2 linked regions of the Constrictibacter sp. MBR-5 genome follow. The main gene of each other region encodes a partner of the protein of the gene in region 2 in a complex. Links are inferred from orthologs where the notes say so. Each region holds a gene or a part of one and is shown on either strand. Other genes may lie near its edges.

Evidence for each region.
Region 1: the proteins of trxB (region 2) and trxA are in contact, whole or in part, in a crystal structure (PDB 1F6M), measured with the Escherichia coli proteins. The link is inferred for Constrictibacter sp. MBR-5 from one-to-one orthologs.

The regions. Positions count from the first base shown.
Region 1 is NZ_JBEPTK010000003.1:86,511-94,177, forward strand. The notes cover bases 2,927-5,835. They hold trxA (thioredoxin), read right to left. Parts: upstream 4,586-5,835; coding sequence 4,268-4,585; downstream 2,927-4,267. Other genes in these bases: ftsH (ATP-dependent zinc metalloprotease FtsH), read left to right, coding at 2,927-4,213; addA (double-strand break repair helicase AddA), read right to left, coding at 4,697-5,835. Also shown: ABIE65_RS07415 (SDR family oxidoreductase), read left to right, coding at 1-497; ABIE65_RS07420 (alpha/beta hydrolase), read right to left, coding at 507-1,274; ABIE65_RS07425 (VOC family protein), read left to right, coding at 1,388-2,338; more of ftsH, read left to right, coding at 2,378-2,926; more of addA, read right to left, coding at 5,836-7,667. UniProt on the Escherichia coli protein: Participates in various redox reactions through the reversible oxidation of its active center dithiol to a disulfide and catalyzes dithiol-disulfide exchange reactions.
Region 2 is NZ_JBEPTK010000007.1:233,217-240,971, reverse strand. The notes cover bases 3,286-6,282. They hold trxB (thioredoxin-disulfide reductase), read left to right. Parts: upstream 3,286-4,296; coding sequence 4,297-5,268; downstream 5,269-6,282. Other genes in these bases: ABIE65_RS16450 (LysR family transcriptional regulator), read left to right, coding at 5,365-6,255; ABIE65_RS16460 (YhdP family protein), read left to right, coding at 3,286-4,154. Outside these bases: ABIE65_RS16465 (bifunctional [glutamine synthetase] adenylyltransferase/[glutamine synthetase]-adenylyl-L-tyrosine phosphorylase), read right to left, coding at 1-528; more of ABIE65_RS16460, read left to right, coding at 603-3,285; ABIE65_RS16445 (hypothetical protein), read left to right, coding at 6,546-6,749; ABIE65_RS16440 (fumarate hydratase), read right to left, coding at 6,819-7,755.

The sequences.
Region 1 (7,667 bases), on a different replicon or contig from region 2:
ACCGTTCGCGGCGCCGCCTCGATGCCGAACGCGCTTGGACCGATTTCGGTCGGGCGCACGGCATCGCGGTCCATATCTTCCGGCTGCCCGGCATCTACGGCCCCGGCCGCAGCCAGCTCGACGCCGTGCGGAGCGGCCGCGCGCATCGGATCGACAAGCCGGGGCAGGTCTTCTCGCGCATCCACGTCGACGATATCGTCGCGACGTTGCGCGCTTCGATCGAGCGGCCGCGCGCCGGCGCGATCTACAACGTGGCGGACGATCTTCCGGCGCCATCGCACGAAGTCACCGCCTTCGCCTGCGATCTGCTGGGCGTCGAACCGCCGCCGCTCATCCCCTTCGCGCAGGCCGAACTGTCGCCGATGGCGCGCAGCTTCTATGCCGACAACCGCCGCGTCCGGAACGAGCGCATCAAGACCGAACTCGGCGTGACGCTACGCCACCCGGACTACCGTGCCGGACTGCGGGCGATCCTGGCCGCCGAGACCGCCGGCTGAGCAGCCGGCTCAGGCTATGCGGCGGCCGACTTCGTCGACCGTTTCGCACAGCAGGTCGAGCTCCGGCTCCTCCGACAGCCTGTGATCGCCGTTCTTGACATACACGACCCGCACATCGTCCGAGGTAAGCGTCTCGCAGAGCTTCAGCGAGAGCTGCCAGGGCACCGCGTCGTCGCGCATGCCATGCAGGATGCGCACGGGCAGGTCGAGCGGGATCGGGGCGTCCATCAGCAGGTGGCGCTTGCCGTCCTCGATGAGCGCCCGGGTGATGACGTAGGGGTCGTCCGAGTAGGCCGATGGCCGCTCGAAGCGCCCCTCGCGCGCCAGCGTCGCGCGCTGGTCGGCCGACAGCTCGCCCTCCATGCGCACGACGAAATCCGGCGCCGGTGCGACGCCGACGATGCCGGCGACCCTGTCCGTCCGACGCAGCGCCGCGAGCAGAGCGATCCAGCCGCCCATGCTGGATCCGACCAGGATCTGCGGGCCGCGCGTCACCTCGTCCAGCACGGCCACCGCGTCGGCCAGCCACAGCCCGATGGTCCCGTCCTCGAACCTGCCGCTCGAGAGGCCGTGCCCGCGATAGTCGAAGCGCGTGAACTGCTGACCGCGTCCACGGCAGAACGCCTCCAGCCGCAGCGCCTTGCCGCCCTCCATGTCGGACTTGAAGCCGCCGAGGAAGACGACACCGGGCATGCCGTTTCCGGTGGCGGCCGGCGTATGGTGATGGGCGATGCGCGTGCCGTCGGGGCGGACGAGGATGGCGGGGTCTTGCGGCATCATGGCCTCGGTCAACGGTGGCGGCGCATGGCCGCATCGTTCGAGACTGACCATTCCGGCCGCCGTCTGCAATAAAGGCGGATGAACGACACGCGCGGCAGCGGAGGGCGGACATGAGCACAGATGCCGAGAGATCCGGCGCGGCCGACCGGCAGCTTCCCCGGGACGACGAAGTCTTCCTCGACCATGTCGGCTTCTTCGTCGCCGACATGGACCGCGCCACGCAGCGGTTCGAGCGGCTCGGCTTCGCCGTGCAGCCGCAGAACACCCACTACAATGCCGGACCGGACGGCGCACTCGTGCCGGCGGGGACGGTCAACCGGCTGATCACGCTGCGGATCGGCTATCTGGAGATCCTCGCCGCCAATCTCGATACGCCGCTCGCCGCCCAGCTGCGCCGGAGCCTCGACCGCTACGAGGGCCTGCACCTCGTCGCACTCGGCCATGCCGACGTACCGGCGCAGGAAGCGCGCCTGCGCGCCGCGGGCATGCCGACGCAGCCGGCGGTGCGCCTGCGCCGGCCGCTCGATTCGATGCCCGAGAAACCGCTGGTCGGCTTCCACGTGCTGCGCACCGAACCTGGCGTCATGCCCGAGGGCCGGGCGCAGTATTGCGGCCACGAGACACCGGAGCTCGTCTGGCTGCCCGGCTGGGCGGAACATCCCAACGGCGCCGAGGCGCTCACCGACTTCCTGATCGTCGAGGCAGACCCGGCGGAAGCGGCCGGCCGGTTCGCCACCTTCTCCGGACGGCCCCCTGTCGCGGAAGGCCCGGGGCAGTATGCGATCGCACTCGATCGGGGGCGTCTCACGATCTGCGACACGGATGTGGCGGCGCGCATGCTTCCGGGCTTCAAGGCGGCCGCGCTGCCCTTCGAGGCGGCGGTGGCACTGCAGGTGAACGATCCGGTGCGCACCCTCTCGCTCCTGCGGGACCGCGGCGTCGCCGCCGACCTGCTGGCGCCCGACCTGGTGCAGGTCGTTCCGGCGGACGGCATGGGTGCCCATATCCTGTTCCACGGCCCGGAGGTGGCGCCGGTCTGGCGGAGGCTGCCGCGCCGCTGAGGCCGCCGGTACCGCTTCCCTTAACGAGCCGGGGATCGCATGGGAGACAAGTTCCGCTTCAACCCGTGGCACATCGTGATCGCGCTGTTCGCGGTGATGATCGTCAACACCTTCCTGCATCAGAGCCGGACGGTCGAAACGATCCCCTACAGCACCTTCCGCAGCTATCTCGATCGAGGGCTGATCAAGGAGGTGCAGGTCGGCGAGACCTATATCGAGGGTGCGTTCCGCGAGCCGCAGGAGGGGAAGCCCCGCTTCGTCACGACCCGGGTGGATCCACGCATCGCCGACGAACTGGCGGAGAAGGGCGTCACGGTCACCGGCGCCGTCGAGAGCAGCCTGCTGCGCGACATCCTGTCGTGGATCATGCCCGTCCTGCTGATCTTCGGCCTCTGGATGTTCATCATCCGCAAGATGTCCGACCGCCAGGGGCTCGGCGGCTTCATGTCGGTCGGCAAGAGCCGCGCCAAGATCTACGTCGAGACGGATACCAAGGTGAGCTTCGACGACGTCGCCGGGGTCGACGAAGCGAAGGAGGAACTGCACGAGATCATCGACTTCCTGAAGGACCCCGAACGCTACGGCCGGCTGGGCGCGCACATTCCGAAGGGCGTCCTGCTCGTCGGTCCTCCCGGCACCGGCAAGACGCTCCTGGCGCGGGCGGTCGCCGGCGAGGCGGGCGTGCCCTTCTTCTCGATCAGCGGCTCCGAGTTCGTCGAGATGTTCGTCGGCGTTGGCGCCGCCCGGGTGCGCGACCTGTTCGAACAGGCGCGGCAGAAGGCGCCGGCCATCATCTTCATCGACGAACTCGACGCGCTGGGCCGGGCACGCGGCGCGATGGGGGCCGTCGGCGGACATGACGAGCGTGAGCAGACCCTGAACCAGCTCCTCACCGAACTGGACGGATTCGATCCGACCGTCGGGCTGGTCCTGATCGCGGCGACCAACCGGCCGGAGATCCTCGACCCGGCGCTGCTGCGGGCGGGACGTTTCGACCGGCAGGTCCTGGTCGACAGGCCGGATCGGGGCGGGCGTCTTCAGATCCTGCGCGTCCATATCGGCAAGGTGAAACTCGACGCCGATGTCGACCTGGAAAAGGTGGCAGCCATGACCACCGGCTTCAGCGGGGCGGACCTCGCCAACCTGGTCAACGAAGCGGCGCTGCTCGCGACGCGGCGCAGTGCGGAGACGGTGGGCGCGCGGGACTTCGATGCGGCGCTGGAGCGGATCGTGGCCGGGCTGGAGAAGCGGAACCGCCTGCTGAACCCGGTCGAGCGGCGGATCGTGGCCTATCACGAGATGGGCCACGCGCTCGTCGCCCGCGCGGTTCCGGGTGTCGACACCGTGCACAAGGTATCGATCATTCCGCGCGGCGTCGGTGCCCTCGGCTATACGATCCAGCGGCCCACGGAGGATCGCTACCTGATGACCGAGGCGGAACTCCGGAACAAGATCGCGGTGCTGCTGGGCGGCCGTGCGGCGGAGAAAGTGGTGTTCGGCCACCTCTCCACCGGGGCCGCCGACGATCTGGCCCGGGTCACCGATATCGCCCGCAGCATGGCGACCCGCTACGGCATGGACGAAGCCCTCGGCTCCGTCGCCTACGACAGGGAGCACGGCTTCCTCGGGCAGCCGGCATCGCCGCTGTTTCCCGAGCATGATTACAGTGAGGAGACGGCCCGCCGCATCGACGAGGCGGTGCGGCAGATCGTGAACGAGTCGTTCGAACGCGCGGCCGCGATCCTGACACGCAACCGCGCGGTACTCGACCGCTGCGCGGCGGCGCTGCTGGAGCGGGAGACCCTCGAGGAGCGGGACCTGCTGGAACTCACCCACGACCTGCAGGCGGAGCAGGCCACACCGGGCGCGGCATGAAAAAGGCCTCGCCGGGAGCCGGCGAGGCCTTCGTTCGATCCGGACGAGCCGTGGTCAGACGACCGATTCGACCCACTGGAACAGCTGGCTCTTCGGCATGTTGCCGATCTTCGTCGCCGCCACTTGGCCGTCCTTGAACAGCATCAGCGTCGGGATGCCGCGCACGCCGTAGCGATTCGGCGTCTGCGGGTTCTCGTCGATGTTCAGCTTCACCACTTCGACCTGGGCGGCCATCTCGGAGGACAGCTCCTCCAGATGCGGCGCGATCGCCTTGCAGGGGCCGCACCATTCGGCCCAGAAGTCGACGAGCACCGGCTTTGTCGCCTTCAGCACGTCCTGCTCGAAGCTCGCGTCGCTCACCGGCTTCGTCATCTGCGCACTCTCCTTCGTCGTCGCCTGCGGCGCTCTGCACCGAGGCCACCGTTGAAGCCAAAGCTAGGCACGCCCCATGACAGCGTCAAGCCGAGCCGCCCCCGCCCGGCCCTAAGCCGGCTCGTACCGGTCGAGCAGTGTGTCCGGCAGCGGCATCAGCCGCGGCGTCTCCGTCCAGAGCAGGGCGCAACGAACCGGCATTCCGGGATAGATGCTGCGCAGCAGCGCGCGATAGGCGGCCATCTGGCGCAGATAGACCGGCGATACCCGTTCGGCGGTCGCCGGCGGCGGACGGTTGCTCTTGTAGTCGACGATCAGCACATTGCCGGCGTCGACCGCCAGCCGGTCGATCTGGCCGGAGAAGGCGACGGTGCCGACCGTGCCGGCGACGGCCACCTCGGCGCGCGAACCGGGTGCGAAGACCGGCGCGAAATCCGGATGATCCAGCACCGCCAGCGCTTCCGCCACGATTTCCGCGCGCCCGTCGTCGGAGACCTCCCGCCCCGCCCTCGCGAGATAGCGCGCCGCCGCAGCCGGGCGAGCGGCAGGTTCGAGATCGGGCAGCGTCTGGAGCAGACGGTGGATCAGCAGGCCGCGACGGAACCGCATGCCGTCGTCGGTGCCGAGCGGCGACTGCGCCGGCGGCCCGCTCTCCTCGTCCTCGCCGTACGACGGGGCCAGCGGCCGCGCCGAGGGTTCGACGATGGCGGCGGCGGATGCCCAGGCCGGCAGCGGCTCCTCTGCGGCGGGCGTGGCCCGAACCGCAGCAGCGGTCGGCGGCGGGGCCTCCTGGAGACCCCGCAGCCTCAGCCCCCGGCCGGACCAGCCGCCCTCGATCGTCTCGGAAAAGTCGAAGTCGACGGCCTCGGCGATCCCGCTCAGGCCGGCAGCGACCAGGCCGTACCAGCTGTCCGCGGCCACTTTGTCCGGATCTGGGCACCAGCCGCAGACATAGAGCCTGTCCTCGGCGCGGGTGAGGGCGACGTAGAGCAGGCGGCGATACTCCTCGCGGTCGCGTATCGCCGCCGCCTCGCGCACCGCGCGGCTGACGGGGTCGTCCATGTCCTTGCGCGGCGGCCAGAGGACGATGTCCTCGCCATCCTCGCGCGCCACCCAGAAGGGCGGCTTGCGCGCCACCGGCAGCCGGGCGGTGTCCGGCATGATCACGATCGGCGCCTGGAGGCCCTTGGCGCCGTGCACCGTGATGATGCGGACCTGGTCGCGCTCGCCCTGCTCCATGTCGCGCTTCACCTCGTCCTGGCCCACCTCCATCCACTGGACGAAGCCCTGCAGGGACGGCGGGTGCAGCCGCTCGTAGGCGAGCGCCTGGGCGAGGAAGACGTCGATGGGGTCGTTCGCCTCGGCGCCGAGCCGGGCGAGCAGGCGCTCGCGGCCGCGCCGCGGCCCGAGCAGGTCGGCGAACAGTTCGTAGGGCCGCAGGACGTCTGCCTGCGCCAGCATCGCCGCGAGGACCGCATGCGCCGCCTCGTAAGCCGAGCCGGGCGACGCCGCCGCGACCTCGCCCAGCCGCCGCCACAGCGTACCCTGCCGTTCGGCGGCGAGCGCGAAGAGCTGGTCCTCGTCCAGGCCGCCGAGCGGGCTCTTCAGCACGACCGCGAGGGTGAGGTCGTCTTCCGGCATCAGCAGAAAGCGCGCCAGCGCCATCAGGTCGGCGACGGCCAGCTGCTCCGCCAGCCGCATCCGGTCGACGCCGGCGACCGGCACGTCGCGCCGCTTCAGCTCGCGGACCAGGGCGTCGATGAAGCCGGTCCGGCGGCGCACCAGGACCATGACGTCGCCCGCACGGATCGGGCGGCCCCGTGCCTCCAGCGTCTCGCCACGCGCGATCCAGCCGGCGATGGTGGCGGCGATCAGTTCGGCGAGACGCGACTCCGGCGCGGGCGAGGAGACGTAGCGGATCGGCGCCTCCCAGGGAGAGGCCGGCTCGCCGGGCAGATCGCCGACCAGCGGCCAGACTTCGACCAGGCCGGCCTGACCGGCGCGATGCGGATGGTGGCGCAGCGGCGCACCGGGCGGCACGACGCCCGCGGCGACCGTCTCGTCGGCGAACACCGCGTCCACCGCCTGCAGCACGGCCGGCACCGAGCGGAAGGAGACGTCGAGTCCGACATCCTCCCAGATCTTCTCCGCTCCCCGGCTGCGGTCGCGGAACATCGCCTGCATGGCCGCGAACCGGGCCGGGTCGGCGCGCTGGAAACTGAAGATCGACTGTTTCGGGTCGCCGACCGCGAAGATCGTGCGCTCGCCCTCGCGCGCCCCGGCACCGGCGAAGAACTCGCCGGCCAGCGCTTCGACCACGGCCCATTGGTCCGGATTGGTGTCCTGGCCCTCGTCGATCAGGACATGGTCGACGCCGCCGTCGAGCTTGTACTGCACCCAGCCGGCGGCACCGCTCTCCAGAAGATGGCGGCTGCGCAGCACCAGATCGTCGAAGTCGAGTATGCCGCGTCGTCGCTTGCGCTCGTCGTAGACGTCGAGCTGCGCCATCGCGAGCGTCGCCAGCGCCACCGTCGCATCGGCCACCGCCGCCGCATTGCACATTCCGCACAGCGCCTGCAGGCGCTCGGCCTCGGCCCGCAGGATGGCGTCGGCGTCGGGGAAGTGCTTCAGGACGGGCTTCGTGGCGAGCGTCTTGCGGATGTCGCCCGTGCCCGTGAAGAAGATCGACCGGTAGGCGTCGAAGCCGGCCACGCGGCCGTCGGGCGCCGCCAGCCAGGCGCGCAGCGCCTCCGCGCGCTTCGCGTCCGCCTCGCCGCCGCGTTCGAGGGCGGCGCAGACGCTCCGCAGCCCTTCACCGTCCAGAGCATCGTCGGAGCAGCCCTCGGCCATCATCTCGGCGAGCGTCGCGTCGCGCGGCAGGCCGAGTGCGGCGCGGATCTCCGCAGCCATTCCCTCGACACCGCCCGCGGTCTCGGCGAGCCGCAGCAGCCGTCCGCGCTCGGCGATCAGCGCGCGCATCAGATCGTCGAAAGCGAGTTCGCCGACCCGGCCGGTCACCCGCTGCAGCAGGTCGGCGAGCGCCCCCTCCGGCTCGGCTCCCGCCCGGCGCAGCACCGTGTCG
Region 2 (7,755 bases):
TAGCGGGTCGCCCTGTTCCGGCATGTCTATCCCACGCAGCTCCGCCGCCTCCCGCAGCACCCGGGCGACGGCCCCGTCGAGCGTCGCCTCGGCGAGCCGGCTCAGGGCGTCGGTCACCCGTTCGAGCGGCCAGGTGCCGGTGATGTCGGCGAGCGCGATCGCAAGGCTGCCGCGTCGCTTGCCGCGGCGGAGCGCCGTCATCACGGCATCGTTCGGCAGCGGCGTCGCCGGCAGGGCCGCGAGTTCCGCCATCGCGGCGTCGAACGCGGCATCGGGCCCGGTCTCGAGCAGGCCGCAGGCGAAGGCCGGGTCGCGCGTCATCTCGGCGGTGAGGTGGGGGCTGCAGCCGAAGATGCCTTCGAGCAGCGCCCGGCCCGCCGGATGCACGGCGACGGCCTCGGCCCGGGCGGCCAGTGCCGCATCCTCGCCCCGCCGTGCCGCATCCGCCCAGGCGGTGAGACCGGTCGCCGCCGCCTGCGCGCTGGCGGGCAGCGGCATTTCCTTGATGCCGTCCAGGAACATGGCCATCTTGTCGAAATCTGGAGGCACACTGAGCGAAAGCGGCGAGCGCGGTCAAGCTCGTCCTGGGGCGAAACCTCATCTTGAGATCCCGGATTTTCCGCTCGCTGGCATGGAGTCTGGCCGCCGGCGTCACGGGGCTGCTCGTGCTGGTCGGGCTTATCGCCTGGCGGATGTCGCAGGGTCCGATCGCATTGGATCTCCTCGTCGCGCCGATCGAGCGCGCGCTGAGCCAGCCCGAGCGCGGCCTCTTCGTGCGGGTCGACCGCGTGCTCGTCGACCCCGTCGGCTTCCTCCAGCTTCAGGCCGAGGGCGTGCGGGTCGTCGACGGCGCGGGCGTTTCGGTGGCGGGCACGCCGCGGCTGCGCCTGACGCTCAGTTCGCGGGCTCTCGCGCGGGGGATGATCGCGCCGCAGGCGATCGAGCTGAGCGGGGTGCGGGTGCGGCTGTCCCGCTCCGAATCTGGTTCCGTCCAGTTGGGCCTCGACCAGCCTGCCGATCCGCCGTCGGGGGAAGCCGTGAAGGCCGACGCTGCCGCGGCGGGCGAGGAGAGCGCCGCCGCCTGGATCATCGCCGATCTGCTGCAGCCGCCGGACCCCGACCGGATCACGGGATATCTGCGCCGGGTATCGGTCGACGATGCCGACGTGCTCATGCGCGACGCGCAGCTGAAGCGGTCCTGGCGCATTCCCGACGCCGATTTCGAACTGCTGCGCGGCGACAGCGACGTGGTGGCTTCGATCGGCGGCGTGCTCGACGTGGACGGCCGCCCGCAGCGCACCCAGATCAAGGCGCGGCTGGACCTGGCCACGGCCGTCGCCGAGGTTTCGGTGTCGCTCGGCGACGTGCGCCCCGACATCGTCACGCAGATCCTGCCGGTTCTGGGCTTCCTCTCCGCCTTCGACGCGCCGATCTCGGGCGACCTCGCCTTCCGCGTGACACGGCGCGGCGGGATCGAGAACGCCGACGTGCATCTCACCGCCGGCGCGGGATCGGTCGGCGTCCCCGGGACGGGCCGGTCGCTGCCGCTGCGCGGGATGGTGCTGCGCGGGGCGACCGCGGGCGCGGGGCGCTTCGAGGTCGCGGAGTTCACGCTCGACGCGGCCGGGCAGCAGATCGCCGCGACCGGCGATCTGCGCTGGTCGGAGGAGGGGTCGCGAGCCGTGATCCGGTTCGTCGGGCTCAATCCGACCGTCCTGGCGGCGTTCGCGCCCGACCTGGCCCCGGCCGCCGGCATCGACCTGCCGCTGGACGGCTGGGTCGACGCCTTCATGCCCACGGGCGTGACGCCCGAGAAGATCGCGTTCGGCCTGCGGTCCGACGGCGGCCGGATCGCCTGGGGCGACTTGTTCCCGGAACCGGTGCGCATCTCCGGCCTCGAGATCGACGGCACCGCGGATCTGGCCGCCGGCCGGCTCCGGCTCGATCGCCTGTCGCTCGGTCTCGGCGGTCCGCGCGTCGAGGGCAGCGCCGTGCTGCAGACCGTGGACGGCGGCGCCGCGGTACAGGCGGCGGTGAAGGCACGCGACGTTCCGACGAACGAGTTGAAGCGGCTGTGGCCGAGGGGGGTGGCGAAAGGCGCCCGGGGGTGGGTGCTGGAGCATCTGTCGAACGGCGGCGTCAGCGAGGCGAATGCGCGCGTCGCGTTGGTCCTGGCCGGCGAAGGGCCGTCGGTCGCCATGGCGAGCGTGTCGGGCGAGATGCGCATCGACGGCGTCACCGCGGTCTACTGGGATCCGCTGCCGCCGTTCGAAGATGTCGGCGGGACCGCCACCTTCACCGAGGATCGCTTCGACTTGCATGTCGACGGCGGCCGCTACCGGAACATCCGGGTGCGCGGCGGCGACATGGCCTTCACCAACCTGAACGACGGCCGCGACCGCGAATTCGCGGACATCAAAGTCGACATCGAGGGCCCGCTGTCGGAGATCATCGCGGTGCTCGATCGGCCGCCGTTGGGTTACGCGAAGTGGCTCGGCGTCGCGCCGGCTGAAGTCGGCGGCACGGCCCGGGCGAGCCTCGGCGTACAGCTGCCGCTGCTGCAGCATGTTTCCCTCGATCAGATAGAGATCGCCGCGAATGCCGACCTCTCGGGCGTTCGCTGGCCCGATGCGGCGCTGGGCCAGGATCTGCGGGACGGCGCGCTGAAGCTCCGGCTCGACAAGGCGAGCATGGACCTCGTCGGCCGGGGGACGCTGGCCGGTGCGCCGGTGGAACTGGACCTGCACGAGGTGTTCGCCGGGGGAACGCGGCTGAAGGCGCGCGCCACGGTGGACGATGCCGCCCGGCGGCGCCTCGGCTATGATCTCGTTCCCTATCTCACCGGCCCGGTCGACGTGCGGGTCGACATGGAGGGCCGTCGCAGCCGGTCGGCCATCACGGCGCGCGCCGACCTGTCGCAGGCGGCGCTGGCCGTGTCCGAGGCCGGCTGGAAGAAGCCGGCCGGCGTCGCGGCGCAGGCCGAGGCCGACATCGTCTTGACCGACGGCAGGATGTCGGCGATCGACCGCTTCGCCCTGACCGCGCCCGGCGCATCGGTGGACGGCCGTGCCGCCGTCGATCCGGCGACCGGTGACTGGCGGCGCATCGACGCGCGACGGCTCCGGCTCGGCGAGCGCACCGATCTGGCCCTGTCCGTGAGCCGCGGCGCCGATGCGGGCCTGCATATCGACGCGCGTGGTGCTGCGATCGATCTGGCCCCGCTCATCGCCGCGCGGGACGAGGGGGATGGGCCGGCCGGCGATCGGGCGGTGACCGAGGAGCCCGCCGGCGAGCCGGGACCGCCGATTGCCGTCGTCGCCGATATCGGCCGCGTCTGGGTGAGCGATGCGCTGCCGATCGACCGCGTCGCCGGCCATGTAAGGTGGCATGACGGTCCCGGACCCGGCGACCTGCGCGGCCTCGTCGGCGGTACCGCACCGGTCCGCTATCTGGCGAGTGCGGCGGACGGCCGCCTTCACGTGGCGCTGACCGGGCAGGATTTCGGCCGGACGCTGCGGGCGGCGGGCCTGTTCGACACCATCGCCGGCGGCCCGTTCACGCTGTCCGCGACACGTCCGCTCGCGGCGCCGCGTACCTCGTCGTCGGGTGCAGGGGGGGCGCGTTACGTGGGCAAGCTCGACGTCGAAGCGTTCCGGCTGGTCAAGGCGCCGCTGGCGGCCCGCCTTTTCGCCGCGGCGGCACTCACCGGCCTCGCCGACCTGGCCTCAGCGGACGAGGGGGTCGCCTTCGCCGGCCTGACCGCGCCCTTCACCTACGGCGAGGGCAAGCTGGACCTGGAGCCGGGCCGGGCCTTCGGCTCGTCGGTCGGGATGACGTGGCGGGGTGGGCTGGATTTCCGCGCGGAGACGGCCGACGTCGTGGGAACTCTCGTCCCCTTCTACGCGGTCAACCGCGTGCTCGGCGCCGTGCCGCTGCTCGGCGACATCCTCACGGGTGGCGAAGGCGGTGGCCTGTTCGCCGTCACCTATGCGCTGGAAGGCCCGCTGGATGAGCCGGACCTGTCGGTGAACCCGCTTTCGATCCTGGCACCCGGCTTCCTGCGCGGCCTTTTTGGGGCGATTACCGACGGCAGGCGCGAGGATTGGGACCCTTCCGCCGACCCCGCCTGGCAGGACTCCGGCAAGCCGAACTGACACGCCTTGGGCGGGGCCCCGGGCGGCCGGGCGGTCGGGCCCCTGGGCGAGATGGTTACCCCCCGGATCCGGCGGGTTGTTTCGGTCCGCCTTCATGCCTAATTCTGAGGGCTGATTCCTCCGCGAATGGAGCGGCAGCCGTATGGCGCAGACGCATCGCAGCAAGGTGCTGATCATCGGATCTGGCGCCGCCGGCTACACGGCCGCGGTCTATGCCGCCCGTGCCGGACTGTCGCCTGTCGTCGTCGAGGGGCTGCAGCCGGGCGGCCAGATGACGATCACCACCGACGTCGAGAACTATCCCGGTTTCGCCGAGGTCATCCAGGGGCCTTGGCTGATGGAGCAGATGCGCGCCCAGGCCGAGCATGTGGGCGCGCGGCTGGTCTCCGACGTGGTCGTGAAGGTCGATTTCAGCGCCCGGCCGTTCAAGGCGTGGGGCGACGGCGGCGACACTTACGAGGCGGACGCCGTGATCGTCGCCACGGGCGCCCAGGCGAAGTGGCTGGGCCTCGAGAGCGAGAAGAAGTTCCAGGGCTTCGGCGTCTCGGCCTGCGCCACCTGCGACGGTTTCTTCTTCCGTGGCAAGGAGGTCGTGGTCGTCGGCGGCGGCAACACCGCCGTCGAGGAGGCGCTCTACCTGACGCACCATGCGTCGAAGGTGACGCTGGTGCATCGTCGCGACCATCTGCGGGCCGAGAAGATCATGCAGGAGCGCCTGTTCCGGAACCCGAAGATCGAGGTGGTCTGGAACGCGGTCCTGGACGAGGTCGTGGGCAATCCCATGCCCCCGGAAGTCACCGGCGTGCGCCTGCGCGACACCCGGACCGGTGAATTGCGGGATCTGGCCGTCGACGGCGTCTTTGTCGCCATCGGGCACCGGCCCAACACCGAGATCTTCGCCGGCGTCCTCGACACCGACGGCGAGGGCTATCTGGTGACGGCGCCGGACAGCACCGCGACCAACATCCCGGGCGTGTTCGCCGCCGGCGATGTGCAGGACAACGTCTATCGTCAGGCGATCACCGCGGCGGGCTTCGGCTGCATGGCCGCGCTCGACGCAGAGAAGTTCATCGCGGCCATGGAGGACGAGGCGGTGGCCGCCGCCGCGCAGTAGCTACGTCGTCTCTCAACAGACAACCGCCACAAAGGCGGGACACACCGGGGCGGGCGCCGCGGGCGCTGACCGACTCCGGGCTGGAGAACAGGGGACATGGACTGGGACAAGCTGCGCATCTTCCACGCCGTGGCCGAGGCGGGGAGCTTCACCCATGCGGGTGAATCGCTGAATCTGAGCCAGTCGGCGGTCAGCCGACAGATCCACTCGCTCGAGGACAGCCTCGGCGTCTCGCTGTTCCATCGCCATGCCCGCGGCCTGATCCTGACCGAGCAGGGCGAGGTGCTGAACCGCAACGTGCGGGAGATCTTCGCCAAGCTCTCGATGACCGAGGCGATGATCTCGGAGAGCAAGGAGCGGGCGAAGGGGCCGCTCAAGATCACCACGACGGTGGCCTTCGGTTCGACCTGGCTGACGCCGCATATGAAGGAGTTCCTCGATCTCTACCCGGAGATCGAACTGAGCGTCGTGCTCCTCGACACCGAACTCGACCTGTCGATGCGTGCGGCGGACTGCGCCATCCGGTTCACGCCGCCGCGCCAGCCCGACCTGATCCAGCGCAAGCTGAAGCGGGTGCGGTCGCGCATCTACGCATCCCCGGATTATCTCAGCGAGCACGGCATCCCGAGCGAGCCGGCCGATCTCGACCGCCACCATCTCATCGTCTACGGCGAGGATGCGCCGCAGCCGACGCGGACGATCAACTGGCTGCTGTGGCAGGACCGCGAGGGCGAGCCGCGCCACCCGGTGCTGAAGGTGAACAACATCTACGGCATCTACCGCGCGGTCGTCTCCGGACTCGGCGTGGCGGCGCTGCCCAGCTACATGGCGCGCATGACGCGCAACCTGGTGCACGTCCTGCCGGAGCTCGAAGGCCCCGAGACGATGGCCTATTTCGTCTATCCGGAAGAGCTGCGCCATTCGAAGCGAATCGCCGTCCTCCGTGACTTCCTGGTACGCAAGATCGCCGAGGACGATCAGGGCTGAGCGCTGCGCGCGGGGCTCATGACTAGCCATGCGGCATGTGCATGGCGGCACTGCCAAATACGAGGTGGTGCCGGCCGGCGGTAGGTATACATTTCCCACAGTCAGACGTTGCGACCCCGCAATATTTGACCTCTTGTTCCCCTTTCGGGCGCAAGCTCGACTTTCGAGGTTTTTTCCTCGGAGTCTCCCAGACGTGAAGCCTCCCTGTTCTACTTGGCCGGAGCCTCTGCTCCGGCCAATTTTTTTGTCTTGGGGCACCTCCGGCGCGTCCTCTCCTTGCGCTGGCGGCGGTGCTGCACCGCTTCGCCTATCGGAAACAGGCGCTGGCCACCCTGCCGATCTTCATCGGCGGCAAGGCCTGCACTGCCGATCTGCGCGGCTGGGAGAGGGTGTCGCCGGAATGGTCCCTGGCGATTACCTTCCTGATCCTGGGCACGGGAATCGCGTACTCGATCCGCCGGACGCGGGCGGTGGAGAAGGCACGGGCAGACTGACCCACAGGCGGCCGCTACGTTCTGCGGAGCGGCCAGCCGCAGGGACGAGAGATCTGATGGAGCGTCCGCTCAGGTGCCGAAGAAGTCGTTGCCCTTGTCGTCGGTGACGATGAAGGCGGGGAAGTCCTCGACCTCGATGCGCCAGACGGCTTCCATGCCGAGTTCCTCGTACTCGACGACCTCGACCCGGCGGATGTGGTCCTGGGCGAGGCGGGCGGCGGAGCCGCCGATGGAGCCGAGGTAGAAGCCGCCGTGGGTCTTGCATGCGTCGACGACCTGGCGCGAGCGGTTGCCCTTGGCGAGCATCACCTGGCTGCCGCCCTTCGACTGGAAATAGTCGACATAGGAGTCCATGCGACCCGCGGTGGTCGGGCCGAAGGAGCCCGAGGCGTAGCCGGTCGGCGTCTTGGCCGGGCCGGCATAGTAGATCGGGTGGTTGCGGAAATAGTCCGGCATCGGCTCGCCGCGGTCGAGCCGCTCCTTGATCTTGGCGTGCGCCAGGTCGCGGGCGACGATGATCGGGCCGGAGAGGGCGAGGCGGGTCTTGATCGGGTGCTGCGACAGGGTGCGGCGGATCTCGTCCATCGACTGCGTCAGGTCGATCTTCACGATGCCGGTGTTCAGCGTGGCGGGGTCGATCTCCGGCAGATACTGCGCCGGATTGGTCTCCAGCTGCTCAAGGAAGACGCCCTCGCGGGTGATCTTGCCGAGCGCCTGGCGGTCGGCTGAGCAGGACACGCCGAGGCCGATCGGCACCGAGGCGCCGTGGCGCGGCAGGCGGATCACCCGCACGTCGTGGCAGAAGTACTTGCCGCCGAACTGCGCGCCGATGCCCATCTGGCGCGTCATCTCCAGCACCTCGGCTTCCATCTCCAGGTCGCGGAAGGCGTGGCCGTCGCGGCTGCCCTTGGTCGGCAGGCCGTCGAGATAGTGGGTCGAGGCGAGCTTCACCGTCTTCAGGTTCATCTCGGCCGAGGTGCCGCCGATGACGATGGCGAGGTGGTAG